2 regions of the Paenibacillus sp. FSL H3-0286 genome follow, and region 2 is predicted to be linked to the other one. Evidence: predicted binding sites of a transcription regulator. Region 2 holds the regulator's gene; the other holds the start of a gene.
The links. The regulator CtsR, encoded in region 2, represses protease genes until heat stress. The targets are predictions, from matches to a motif close to ATGGTCAATAAAGGTCAAACA.

Region 1: the regulator CtsR is predicted to act here: its motif matches at 4,649-4,669, upstream of clpP (ATP-dependent Clp endopeptidase proteolytic subunit ClpP).

The regions. Positions count from the first base shown of each region.
Region 1 is NZ_CP150285.1:182,808-190,135, reverse strand. It holds gene tpiA (triose-phosphate isomerase) at 1-718, opposite strand, end outside; gene MHB37_RS00925 (phosphoglycerate kinase) at 745-1,926, opposite strand; gene gap (type I glyceraldehyde-3-phosphate dehydrogenase) at 2,043-3,053, opposite strand; gene MHB37_RS00915 (sugar-binding transcriptional regulator) at 3,167-4,219, opposite strand; tRNA gene MHB37_RS00910 (tRNA-Arg) at 4,488-4,562, shown strand; gene clpP (ATP-dependent Clp endopeptidase proteolytic subunit ClpP) at 4,756-5,352, shown strand; gene MHB37_RS00900 (GDSL-type esterase/lipase family protein) at 5,442-6,080, opposite strand; gene MHB37_RS00895 (DUF3298 and DUF4163 domain-containing protein) at 6,192-7,295, opposite strand.
Region 2 is NZ_CP150285.1:6,449,494-6,456,821, reverse strand. It holds rRNA gene MHB37_RS28935 (23S ribosomal RNA) at 1-1,278, shown strand, start outside; rRNA gene rrf (5S ribosomal RNA) at 1,407-1,523, shown strand; gene eis (enhanced intracellular survival protein Eis) at 1,945-3,117, shown strand; gene MHB37_RS28920 (CtsR family transcriptional regulator) at 3,411-3,872, shown strand; gene MHB37_RS28915 (UvrB/UvrC motif-containing protein) at 3,903-4,427, shown strand; gene MHB37_RS28910 (protein arginine kinase) at 4,456-5,520, shown strand; gene clpC (ATP-dependent protease ATP-binding subunit ClpC) at 5,556-7,328, shown strand, end outside.

The sequences.
Region 1 (7,328 bases), 800 kb from region 2:
CCGGTTGTAAGCTGGCACCGCCAACAAGCGCACCATCGATGTCGCTTTGGCCCATGTACTCAGTTACATTCTCAGGCTTCACGCTGCCGCCGTATTGAATACGAACAGCTTCAGCTGTTGCTGCATCATACAGATCTTTTACAAGACTGCGGATGTAAGCAATAACTTCGTTAGCATCTTGGGAAGTGGAAGATTTACCTGTGCCAATAGCCCAGATAGGTTCGTATGCAATAACAACTTTTGCTGCTTGCTCGGCACTAAGACCTTGGAATGCAGCTTCAGTTTGTACTTTACATACTGCTTTAGTTTGATCAGCTTCACGCTCTTCGAGCTTTTCGCCAACACATACGATAGGAGTAATTCCGTGACGGAATGCAGCATGCATTTTCTTATTCACGATTTCATCCGTTTCGCCAAAATAAGCACGACGCTCAGAGTGGCCAATGATAACATAGTCCACACCAAGATCACTTAGCATTACACCACTGATCTCGCCTGTGTAAGCACCGTTATCTTCAAAGTGTAGGTTTTGTGCACCAATCTTGATGTCAGTACCTTTTGCAGCTGCTACGAGTGCAGGCAGGTTAGTAAATGGAGCGCAGATTACAGTCTCAACGCCTTCTACTTCTGCTTTGCCTTTAATTTCAGCAATAAAGCTTTCTGCTTCAGGAACTGTTTTGAACATTTTCCAGTTACCTGCAATAATAGGTGTTCTCATGACTTATGTTGCCTCCTTCTTAGGTCTTACTTATCGTTCAGTGCTTCTACGCCAGGAAGCGCCTTGCCTTCCATGAACTCAAGGGATGCACCGCCACCAGTGGAGATATGATCCATTTGATCAGCCAGGTGGAATTTCTCTGCTGCTGCTGCGGAATCTCCGCCACCAATAACAGTGTAACCTTCAGTAGTTGCACAAGCTTTTGCTACTGCAAGTGTACCTTCAGCGAATTTATCGATTTCGAATACGCCCATAGGTCCATTCCAGACAACCAGCTTGGAGTTCTTGATAATATCGGCATAAAGTTCACGAGTCTTAGGTCCGATATCAAGTCCTTCCCAACCTTCTGGGATTTCATTGTAATCAACGATCTTAGTGTTAGCGTCAGCACCAAATTTATCAGCAACAACAACATCAACAGGAAGCATGAAGTTTTTACCAAGTGCTTTTGCTTTTTCGATGAATCCAAGAGCAACGTCAAGTTTGTCGTTGTCTACTAGTGATTTACCGATTTCAAAGCCTTGTGCTTTAGTGAATGTATAAGACAATCCACCGCCGATCAGGACGTTATCAGCCAAAGACAACAAGTTATCAATAACATCAATCTTGTCTTTAACTTTCGAACCACCGATGATCGCAGTGAAAGGACGTTCTGGGTTAGAAAGAGCTTTACCAAGAACGGACAATTCTTTCTCCATCAAAAGACCGGATACAGCTGGTAAGAAATGAGCGATACCTTCTGTCGATGCATGTGCACGGTGAGCCGCACCAAACGCATCATTAACAAACAAATCAGCCAATTCAGCGAATTGTTTAGCCAGTTCAGGATCGTTTTTCTCTTCACCTGGGTAGAAGCGAACATTCTCAAGTACAAGTACGTCGCCTTCGCCTAGCTCAGCGATTTTTGCTTTTACAGCTTCGCCAATTGCTTCGTCAGCTTTAGCTACTGGTTTGCCAAGGAGCTCGGACAGACGTTCAGCAGCAGTAGTCAAACGCATGGAATCTACGAATTCGCCTTTAGGACGACCCATATGACTCGCAAGAATGATCTTTGCACCGTTCTCGATCAAATATTTAATGGTTGGAAGTGTTTCGCGAATACGAGTATCATCAGTAATTTTACCGTCTTCTACAGGTACGTTGAAATCCACGCGTACAAATACGCGCTTACCCTTTACTTCTACATCACGGACGCTTTTTTTGTTCATGATTAATTCCTCCACACCCAAAATTGTTTCTAGCAGGAAACAAGAAATACATTTAGAAAGAGCGGAAACAAGGAATTTCTGTTTCCGCTCTATAGATGTTGCTTATATCAAGTCAATTACTTAGCGATTTTAGCGAATTTCTCCAAAGTACGAACCAATTGTGCAGTGTAGGACATTTCATTGTCATACCAAGCAACAGTTTTAACCAGTTGTTTGTCGCCAACAGTCAATACTTTAGTTTGTGTAGCATCGAACAGGGATCCGAAAGTCATACCTTTGATGTCGGAAGATACGATTTCATCTTCAGTGTAACCATAAGTGTCTGGATCGGAAGCTGCTTTCATTGCTGCGTTGATTTCTTCAACAGTAACGCTCTTATCAAGAACAGTTACAAGTTCAGTCAGGGAACCAGTTGCAACTGGAACACGTTGAGCTGCACCATCCAATTTACCTTTAAGTTCTGGAATAACCAGACCGATTGCTTTAGCAGCACCAGTAGTGTTAGGAATGATGTTCTCAGCTGCTGCACGAGCGCGTCTGAAGTCACCTTTAGCATGTGGAGCATCCAAAGTGTTTTGGTCGCCAGTGTAAGCATGAATTGTAGTCATCAAGCCTTCAACGATACCGAACTTGTCGTTCAGTACTTTTGCCATTGGAGCTAGGCAGTTAGTTGTGCAAGATGCGCCGGAAATAACAGTCTCAGTACCATCAAGAATGTCATCGTTAACGTTGTAAACGACAGTTTTCATGTCGCCAGTAGCTGGAGCGGAGATAACTACTTTCTTAGCTCCACCTTTCAAGTGTTTTTCAGCTGCTTCTTTAGTTGTGAAGAAACCTGTGCACTCAAGTACGATATCAACGCCTAGGTCGCCCCATGGCAATTCTTCAGGGTTGCGGTTAGCAAGAACCTTAACTTCTTTACCATTGACTTTGAAGAAGCCATCATGCACTTCAACATCACCTTGGAATTTACCTTGAGTTGTATCATATTTAAGCAAATGAGCAAGCATCTTAGCGTCAGTCAAGTCGTTGATTGCTACCACTTCGATACCTTCTACATTTTGAATACGGCGGAAAGCAAGGCGTCCAATACGTCCAAAACCGTTAATTCCAACTTTTACACTCATTGAATAGTTCCTCCTAGAATTCGTTTTATTTATTCAAAACAGACGGTGAGGTCTGTCATGACAACAATGTTAAGTATGATGCAAGAAGTATGTTATTGCCTGCAATCTAAAAACTACGAAGATAGCTGTAGTTGATTGTCAATTTCCTTGCCTATTTCTACTGCAGCAGCCTCGTCCGTGACGAGAATATTCTCCTGCCCGAAACGCAGCATGGCATGAATGGCTTTGGCCTTGGGTTTGCCTCCTGCAATACCGATGACTTTCTCTGTCCGGATAATATCTTCTAGACGTAGACCCATCGTAAGCATGGTATGGACAACCTGACCCTCTTCATTGAAATAATAGCCAAAAGATTCGGCCACTGCCCCTTCACCCTGGATTTCCGAGACTGTAGCCTCGTCCAGTTTGCGGCGGCGGGTCATTTCAATGGCATCCCCAATCCCATGTACAATAATACGCGAACTACGGATGGTTTGTACAATCTCTCCAATATTAGAGTCAAGTGCCAGCGATTGGTATGCATCCCCGCTAAGCAAATCAGGGACATGCAACAACCGGTAGTTGGCTCCAACCCGCTTTGCCATTGTTGAGGCAATCGTGTTGGCTTGAATCTCCATACTCTCTCCTAATCCTCCACGCGCCGGAACAAACCAAGCGTTCTTATAGGAAAGGGACAACGGCGGTGCCAGTTGATCAGCCATATCGGCAAGCGTCGATCCACCTGTGACGGCAACTGTATCATCTGCGCGAAGTATACTCAGCAGCGCTTTCGCACCCGCTCGGCCAAGCTCTCGTTTGGTGAACGGCGATGACTCACAATCACCCGGTACTACAATAACTTTATCCAGACCATACGTTGCTCGAATTTTCTCTTCCAGCTCATCCAGACCAAATAGGCTCTTAACAACCGGCTCTAGCAAATCAAGCAGTCTACGTCCAGCAGCGCTAATGCGCATGCCAACACTCTCGATCTCAATAAGCCCTTGCGATTTCAGAAGATCCGTCTCGGCACGCAGTACCCGCTCAGTCATATCTAGCGAAGCGGCTAGCGTTCTGCGCCCAATAATATCGGACAGCATGATCTGATGAAGAATCGTGTACCGTCTCTTAAGGGTTTCCATGAGATCAGGCAGAAGCTGCTTTTGGATATCTAATAAATTACGCATACTTTCACTCCTGCAACTTCGTCTTCCTCTATTCCCTTGTTCATGGTCTCAAAACGTCCCGGGTAAACTTTTTAAGTCCCACCCATATTCTAACCAAATATTGCTCGAAGCGCAAGTCTTCCGAGAGTAGAATTCTCAAGCGCTTGTCTTCTTATACATTAATAAGGTCAGAAAAAGATATAGCGCCCGATGCCTGTCCCTAGAGCGCTTGTCCAGTATTAATATTACATTGCAATTGTGTAAAAATTGTATTATAATCATTTTTGTTGCGCCCGTGGTCCAATGGATATGACGTAGGCCTCCGAAGCCTGAGATCCAAGTTCGATTCTTGGCGGGCGCGCCATTAATTTCATTTTTGCACATAATTTAGTAGTGCCTATACTACTACTTAACCAAAGAGCCGCTTGTCGGCTCTTTTTTTTGAATATAAGTTTGACTTTCTTTGACTTTTTGTTTGAATTTGTTTATCATGTGGGTAATACGGCAAGAGTAAAAATGAATACATTTGAAGAACCAATATCAAGGAGGTTTTCCACGTGAGTTATATTCCTATGGTAGTAGAACAGAGCAACCGCGGCGAGCGCGCTTATGACATCTATTCCCGCCTGCTGAAGGACCGCATCATTTTCCTTGGAACGGAGGTTAATGACGTGGTAGCCAATTCTATCATCGCACAAATGCTGTTCTTGGCTGCCGAAGATCCTGACAAGGACATTCACCTTTACGTGAATAGCCCAGGCGGTTCCATTACTGCAGGTATGGCTATTTTTGATACAATGCAGTACATTAAACCAGATGTTTCCACCATCTGTGTGGGTATGGCAGCTTCCATGGGAGCTTTCCTGCTAAACGCTGGCGCCAAAGGCAAACGCTTCGCACTGCCTAACAGCGAGATCATGATCCACCAGCCTCTGGGTGGTGCTCAAGGTCAAGCAACGGACATTGAAATCCGTGCCCGCCGCATCCTCAAATTGCGCGATAAGCTGAACCGTATTCTAGCAGAACGTACGGGTCAACCTCTAGAACGTATTGAGAAGGATACAGATCGCGACTACTTCATGACTGCTGCAGACGCGGCTGAATACGGTATCGTAGATAAAGTAATCGAGAAGACATTGCCTAGCGGTGTGTAAGCTATAAAGTAAAAATATAAAGAGGCTGTGCTCTATCCGTTATGGTTAGAGCACAGCCTCTTTATATTTTATAGAAGACCTAAATCCAATCACGCCAGCCCGCCATAACCTAGCGCATCCAGCTTCTCGGCAATCACGCGATAACCCCGGCCATTCGGATGCAGATGATCAATGGATAACAGCCCTCTCTCATTTCCTGCGAACTCACTATAAATCGAAGCAAATCCACATACTCGGCTGCTGTACTGTGCTGCGTATTGATTAAACTGTCTGACCCACTCTGTCGCACCAACCACCTGAGGATAGGGATTATATAATCCCACAATTCTAATGATAAAAGGTCTACAAGTCCTCGCCTTCAATTGTATAAGGATATTCATAATTGCAGAGAAATTTTGTTTGCATTCCTGAAGCGATCTCCGCAGTTCTGCGGATAAGTTTCCTTGCTGTCTTGCTGCTGATTTGGCCGCGTGAATCAAATCATTACCACCGATAGACACAGTGATGATATCGGCTACTCGAACGGCCTCACGCATCATGGAATTTCCGCGCAGCCGCTGCTCCAGCTCTGAAGTAGTCATTCCGTTCACGCCTAAATTCGTAGAGGCTACAGTAGTCCGCAGTCTCCCTTCTGCCATTCTACGGTACACCGGTACAAAACCGTTACCTGGCAGAGCACCAAATCCAGTCGTCAAGGAATCGCCAATTGCAGTATATTGGTAGCCCATAGCTCTCCCCCGTTCATAAACTAGTTACTCCCTTTAGCATATGAACAAGAGACAACTCTGGTAAGGGGGAGATGTCTTGTGCCGACATTAGCGGAGACGAAACATTGCCATTTATTTCATGCCAGCAAACGGGCTACTGCCATCCGGCAAAAGCTCTTTGAAACTAAAAGTATACTCAGGGAAGCCTGCAGCATACGCTGTGTACTCATATAATTGGAAGAACAGAACAACCTTGTCGTCCTTCAGATAGAAATATTTCTCCGTATTCAATCCGTTGAATCCTCCCAAATAACTATCCTCTGCCTTCAGCAGCTTGCTCAGCTTTGCATTCAGCTGTTTTTTGTAGTTTGGATTAGCTCCAAACAGGTCGCCCAACAGTAGACGTTTACCATCCTTAAGCGAGAAGGTGAAGGCTTCACGGTTAGTCATTCCATGGGCCCCGCCCGTATCACTATACTGATGCATCACTATGCTGATCACACCATTCTGATTGTAGGTCACTACATAACCTGAATCATAGGTGTATTTGGGCTCTGCTCCATCTCGATCGGAGATATCCTGTTCTGCACCCGCCGCGAATTTCATAACACTTTCCTTCAAAGTATTATTAATAGCTTGTTGCGCACTGGAGTTGCCCAATCCACTGATCTTCGGATAATCAAGCTGAATAAAAGCTTCTGCCCGATCTTTAGCATAAGTTTCCGTGGTTACCGTCAGCGCGTTCTGCGGTCTGTTCACCACATTCAGCCTACTGGCGGCCCGACTCCAATCTACCTTATAACCCATATAATCATTTAACAATCCTGATGGAACATAGAGGCGATTATTAATTAACTTCCCTTCATACTCTCGAATGAAATAGTTGTTCACCCACACAGAAGTACCGTAGCTGGATAACATCAACTTGGCCTTGGCCGATCCTTTTCCAATCATGTACGCATTTTCCTTCTTATCATACACAAGCGGTAATCCCAACACATCTCGCATAAAAGTTATGAGAATCCAGGCCTGTCCTTCCTTCAAAATACCTTCCTGCAACGAATTTATCCCGTTTGCCTTTAAAACGATACGCGAATCAATAGCTTTATTCTCCGTTTTACTAGCTGCTGCATAACCCGTTTCGCTGGGCAGCAGACCTCCACCAAACAATAAACCTGCTGACATCAGACCTATGCCCCATTTGCGTGCTGATTCTTTTGAAATAATATTCATCATCTTATTTTTCCTCTCCTTTCCAATTTATTAAAC
Region 2 (7,328 bases):
GTACCGCAAACCGACACAGGTAGGCGAGAAGAGAATTCTAAGGCGCGCGGAAGAACTCTCGTTAAGGAACTCGGCAAAATGACCCCGTAACTTCGGGAGAAGGGGTGCCCCGGTAGTGTGAATAGCACGAGGGGGCCGCAGTGAAAAGGCCCAAGCGACTGTTTAGCAAAAACACAGGTCTGTGCGAAGCCGCAAGGCGAAGTATACGGGCTGACGCCTGCCCGGTGCTGGAAGGTTAAGGGGAGTGGTTAGGGGTAACCCGAAGCTATGAACCGAAGCCCCAGTAAACGGCGGCCGTAACTATAACGGTCCTAAGGTAGCGAAATTCCTTGTCAGGTAAATTCTGACCCGCACGAATGGCGTAACGACTTGGGCGCTGTCTCAACGAGAGATCCGGTGAAATTTTAATACCTGTGAAGATGCAGGTTACCCGCGACAAGACGGAAAGACCCCATGGAGCTTTACTGCAGCTTGATATTGAATTTGGGTACGATCTGTACAGGATAGGTGGGAGCCGTAGAAATCGGAGCGCAAGCTTCGGTGGAGGCGCCGTTGGGATACCACCCTGATCGTATCTAGGTTCTAACCTAGTGCCCTTATCGGGTACGGGGACCGTGTCAGGCGGGCAGTTTGACTGGGGCGGTCGCCTCCTAAAGAGTAACGGAGGCGTTCCAAGGTTCCCTCAGAATGGTTGGAAATCATTCGCAGAGTGCAAAGGCATAAGGGAGCTTGACTGCGAGACCTACAAGTCGAGCAGGGACGAAAGTCGGACTTAGTGATCCGGTGGTACCGCATGGAAGGGCCATCGCTCAACGGATAAAAGCTACCCTGGGGATAACAGGCTTATCTCCCCCAAGAGTCCACATCGACGGGGAGGTTTGGCACCTCGATGTCGGCTCATCGCATCCTGGGGCTGAAGTAGGTCCCAAGGGTTGGGCTGTTCGCCCATTAAAGCGGTACGCGAGCTGGGTTCAGAACGTCGTGAGACAGTTCGGTCCCTATCTGTCGTGGGCGCAGGAAATTTGAGAGGAGCTGTCCTTAGTACGAGAGGACCGGGATGGACGTACCGCTGGTGCACCAGTTGTTCCGCCAGGAGCATGGCTGGGTAGCTACGTACGGACGGGATAAGCGCTGAAAGCATCTAAGCGTGAAGCCCCCCTCAAGATGAGATTTCCCAATTAGTAAGACCCCTTGAAGACGACGAGGTAGATAGGTTGGAGGTGGAAGTGCAGCAATGCATGGAGCTGACCAATACTAATCGGTCGAGGGCTTATCCTATACGTAGAATGCAGATTCGTTTCGGATTCAGTTTTCAGGCATCAAGCCTGAAATACGCTTAGAAATTCATTGTCACTTCTGGTGATGAACTGAATTTCACGCGGCAGCGTCTGTTTCACAGACGCATGTTTGGTGGCGATAGCGGAGGGGTTCCACGCGTACCCATCCCGAACACGACCGTTAAGCCCTCCAGCGCCGATGGTACTTGGACCGAAGGGTCCTGGGAGAGTAGGACGTTGCCAAGCACAAATAGACCACTGTTGATAACTCGACAGTGGCTTTTTTGCGTCTATTATAGATTGTGGAAAACTTGTGGATAATTCATTGGAATTTGCAGAAAACTTACGCACATGTGGATAGATGATTAAAAGGCAAAAAATCACCAAATGGTGTGGATTAAGTACATATTTATGTAGATCTGTCAACAGAAAACCTAAGTAATACACGGGTTGCTGTGGATATAGTCATATTTATGTGGATAGAGGGATTGATAAGTGGATAATTATTTTAACTTGAATAGAACAAGATTACAAGACTATTTTTAAAACTGCCTAAGGCTGTGGATAACTGAAAAAAGTTCGAAAAATATCCTTATAATTCGCACACAATACACTCTCTTGTTATACTAACCATAAAAGTAAATTCATAAATGATGAGGTGAGTTTTGTGGATATCAGACAGTTGCACTCAGAAGAGTTTGATCTAAGCATGGATTTATCTGAATATGCTTTTCAATACAAGCTGCCTAGTGAGAAAAGGGCGAATGCTAAGGAAAGATTTAAAGCAGAACGCGTATGGGGTGCTTTTGAAGAAGGTACTTTGGAAGCTAAACTTACTCTTCTTCCGTTCGAAGTGTACATACAAGGTAGATTAGTACCTATGGGAGGGCTCGCAGGGGTAGCGACATGGCCAGAGAATCGCAGACAGGGGCATGTGGCAAAGCTCCTGGCGCATACGCTGCAAACGATGAATGAGGCGGGGCAGACATTATCTTTTCTGCATCCGTTCTTGATCCCCTTTTATCGCAAATTTGGTTGGGAAGTTTATTGTGAATATAAGAAATACTCCATTCCTGTTGCCAAGTTTCCCAAGAAGGTTGAAGTTGAGGGCAAGGTAAGACGTGGTGTTATAGATATCGAAGTATTGGACAACTTATACAATCGTTTTGCAGTTAGATATAACGGAACACTTAAGCGTGATTTGGACTGGTGGGAGAGCTCTGTTCTGGATGATGAAGGTCAGACTGCGGTATTTTATTCACAGCTTGGGGAACCTGAAGGATACGTACTATATAAGATAGAAAATAGAGAACTGGTCATTGATGAATTTGTGTTTTTGAACGAACAGGCCCGGCAGGGGCTGTGGACATTTCTTGCGAATCACGATTCGATGTTGACCGGTGCATCGCTAAAACTGGTGCCATCCGATGATATGTTACCTTTTTTGCTGCCTGATCCGCGTATAGAGCAGGAGAATTATCCTTATTTTATGGCGCGTATTGTTAATGCTAAAGCATTCGTGGAGAGTTATTCTTTTAAGCGTCACAACAGTCAGAAGAAACAGGTTATCTATATTGAAGATAAATATGCCCCATGGAATGACGGGTTGTGGGAATGGACTGTCTCCGAAAAGGGAGCAGCAGCTTTCTTGCGTATAGAGGGTGAACGGGATGCAGCTGACTTAAGCTGTGATATTGGTACGCTGACGATTCTAATGTTTGGATATAAACGCCCGGCAGAGCTGGCTCGTTATGGACGTGTGACTGGTAATCCGAGGGCTCTGGAATGGCTCGAAGAAATCATACCGCAAGCTGAAACTGCACTTTTTGATCATTTTTAGAAAATAATTAGGCTCTCCCCTTCGAAAGATGCTGGGAGAGTTCTTTATTTCCGAATACATTCGCTGAAAAAAGTGAAAAATAAGAGAATCCTCTTGGAATTAGCACAGAATATGTTATAATATTAAAAAGTCAAAGAAAGTCAAAGTCAACGCACCTGATGACATACAGTGCGATCCTCTGAATTTGTGAAGTTTTCTTCAGACTTATATGAATGAAGTTCACTAATGAATGTCATTAAGGATGCGGGCGCAAGCGATATTATGAAGCTTTAAAGAGCACTGGAGGATGAGTGATGCGCAATATCTCTGATATTATTGAACAATATCTGAAGAATATTTTGCATGAAAGTCCCGAAGGTACGGTGGAAATCCAGCGAAATGACCTGGCGGACCAGTTCTCATGCGTACCGTCACAGATCAATTATGTTATTAGTACACGCTTTACACTGGAAAAAGGCTATGTGGTGGAAAGTAAGCGTGGTGGCGGGGGATATATTCGTATTCAACGTTTTGAATTGCCGCCAAACGTGGCACTGCATGCCCATTTAAACCATACTATAGGTGGCGGGATAGATCAGAACGCTGCCGAAGGGTTGATTTATCAACTGGAGGAAGCTGGTTTTCTAAGCAAGCGTGAGGCGTGTCTTATGCGCGCTGCTGTTTCTCGGGATTGCCTAACGGTTAAGATTCCATATCGGGATGAGATTCGGGCCAAGATTATGAAGGCGATGTTAATCTCTTTGTTAGGCAAATAATTGTCAATCATAAGGGAGGGGCTTTCGCTTATGCAATGTCAGGAATGTGGCGTCAAGCCAGCAACACTCCATTTCACCAAGATCGTGAATGGAGAGAAGACAGAATTTCATATCTGCGAGAGCTGTGCGCGGGAGAAGGGTGAACTGATCCCGGGAACTGCTGGAGGATTCTCCATTCACAGCTTGCTGTCTGGTCTGCTTGATCTTGAAGGGGCCGGTAAGGAAAAGACGGCTGCTACGAAGACTACGCAGAGTCTGCAATGTGAGAATTGTGGAATGACGTACTCGCAGTTTAGCAAATTGGGTCGTTTTGGCTGCAGCTCCTGTTATAAATATTTTAACAGTGCACTGGACCCGCTCTTTAAACGGGTGCATGGCAGCACTTCGCATGTAGGCAAGATTCCTAAACGTGCTGGAGCACAAATTGTGTTCAAGCGGCAAATTGATGAATTGAAGCTGGAATTACAGCAAAGTATCGCACAGGAGGAATTCGAAACTGCGGCAGAGCTGCGGGATCAAATTCGCCAACTTGAAAAAGAAATGGCACAAGAGTAAAGTCTTTGATATATAGGGGGGATATGACATGTCAAGTCTCCGATTTACTGAACAAGCGCTTAGTGATTGGATGCGCTCGGGAGGCAGTCACTCCGAGATTGTAATTAGCAGCCGTATGCGTATTGCACGTAATTTAGAGCATCTTCCATTCCCTATGCTTGCTTCCTTAGAGCAATCGGAAGAAGTATTAGAGCTGCTGGCCCCTGTGTTTCATGGGGAAACTGCTGCCGTATTCGGATCTTTTCAACTGATAAAGCTTGCTGAAGTGAATGAACTGGATAAAAAGGTATTGGTCGAGAAACATCTCATCAGTCCTAATCTGGCTAATGATTCACGTGGCGCAGCTGTGATATTAAATGAAGATGAGTCGGTCAGCATCATGATTAACGAAGAAGACCATCTGCGGATCCAATGTCTGTTCCCGGGTCTTCAGGTAAGAGAAGCATGGGAACGTGCGACAGCCATCGATGATATCTTCGAATCGGCTGTGAATTACGCTTTTGATGATAAAAGAGGATACTTGACCAGTTGTCCCACCAATGTGGGTACAGGGCTGCGTGCCTCAGTAATGCTGCATTTGCCAGCACTAGTAATGACCCAACAGATCAATCGCATATTGTCAGCAGTGAACCAAGTGGGATTGACTGTAAGAGGAATTTATGGTGAGGGCAGCGAAGCAGTAGGGAACATCTTTCAAATTTCCAATCAGATTACTCTCGGTCAAACAGAAAGTGAAATCATCGAGAACCTTCACAGTGTAGTCACCCAGATTATAGAGCATGAACGAAATGCCCGTGAAAGGCTGCTTGTAGATTCCGCTTTAAGAATTACAGACCGAGTGAAAAGATCTTATGGGATTTTGTGTTACGCTGCTCTAATGGAGCTTAAAGAATCCGCACAACGGCTGTCTGATGTGAGACTTGGGGTTGACCTTGGTATACTGGAAGGCCCTTCGATTTCCGTGCTTAATGAGCTTAACGTTAAGACACAGCCAGGATTTCTGCAAAAAATGTTCGGTGACGAGATGAACGCCACTGAACGGGATATGTATCGGGCGAAACTGCTCCGAGAAACACTGGGAACACAACATTAATATAGATATTTATTATTCATGGAGGTGCAGGAGATATGATGTTTGGAAGATTTACGGAACGCGCACAAAAAGTGCTAGCGCTAGCGCAGGAAGAAGCTGTTCGTTTAGGACACAACAATATTGGCACAGAACATATTTTGCTAGGACTTATTCGTGAAGGAGACGGCATTGCTGCTAAAGCATTAATCGCTTTGGGTCTGGGTCTTGAGAAAATCCAGGACGAAGTGGAGACACTGATTGGCAGAGGCCAAGAACAACCTACGAACATTGCTTATACTCCTCGCGCCAAAAAAGTAATCGAGTTGTCGATGGACGAAGCCCGCAAGCTGGGACATACGTATGTCGGCACTGAGCATATTCTGCTAGGACTTATTCGTGAAGGAGAAGGTGTCGCGGCTCGTGTGCTTAATAACCTAGGCATCAGCTTGAACAAAGCTCGTCAGCAAGTGCTTCAGCTTCTGGGAAGCAGCGAGGCTGCATCCAGTCATAGCGGAACACCTGCTAATGTCAGCACACCTACTCTAGACGGCCTAGCACGCGATTTGACGGCTTATGCCAAGGATGGCAACCTGGATCCAGTTATCGGTCGCAGCAAGGAAATTGAACGTGTTATTCAGGTACTGAGCCGCCGGACGAAGAACAACCCGGTGTTGATAGGTGAACCTGGGGTTGGTAAAACAGCTATTGCTGAAGGCTTGGCCCAAAAAATCATTAATAATGAAATTCCAGAAACACTGCGCGACAAACGCGTAATGACGCTCGATATGGGCTCTGTAGTGGCTGGTACTAAATATCGCGGTGAGTTTGAAGACCGCCTCAAGAAAATCATGGATGAGATTCGCCAAGCGGGGAATATCGTACTCTTTATCGATGAGCTTCATACGCTGATTGGTGCTGGTGGCGCAGAAGGTGCTATTGATGCTTCCAACATTCTTAAGCCGGCTTTAGCCCGCGGAGAACTTCAGTGCATCGGTGCGACTACGCTGGATGAATATCGTAAATATATTGAAAAAGATGCAGCTTTGGAGCGCCGTTTCCAACCGATTACGGTGGATCAGCCATCTCCAGAAGAAGCGGTACAAATTTTATTTGGACTTCGCGATCGTTATGAAGCACATCACCGTGTGAAAATTACGGATGAAGCTATCGTGGAAGCTGTAAAGCTGTCTGATCGTTACATTCCGGATCGTTTCCTGCCGGATAAAGCCATTGACCTTATCGATGAAGCAGGGTCTAAAGTAAGGCTTCACTCTTACACTATCCCGCCAAATCTGAAGGAACTAGAAATGCGCTTGGATGATATCCGCAAGGAGAAGGATTCTGCTGTTCAGAGCCAAGAGTTTGAGAAAGCGGCTGCCCTGCGTGATACGGAGCAAAAAATCCGTGAAGAGCTTGATACGACTAAGAACCAGTGGAAAGAAAAACAAGGACGCACCGATTCTGAAGTTACACCTGAAGATATCGCACAGGTTGTTGCAAGCTGGACGGGAATCCCTGTAAGCAAGCTGAAGGAAGAAGAGACCGACCGTCTGCTTAACATGGAAGCTCTGCTGCATGAACGAGTGATTGGTCAGGACGAAGCTGTTAAGGCTGTCAGCCGGGCATTGCGCCGGGCGCGTGCGGGTCTTAAAGATCCGAAACGTCCAATGGGCTCCTTTATCTTCCTCGGTCCTACGGGTGTAGGTAAAACTGAGTTGGCACGTGCGCTTGCTGAAGCCATGTTCGGCGATGAGAATGCGGTCATCCGTATTGATATGTCGGAATACATGGAGAAGCACTCCACGTCCCGTTTAGTTGGTGCCCCTCCT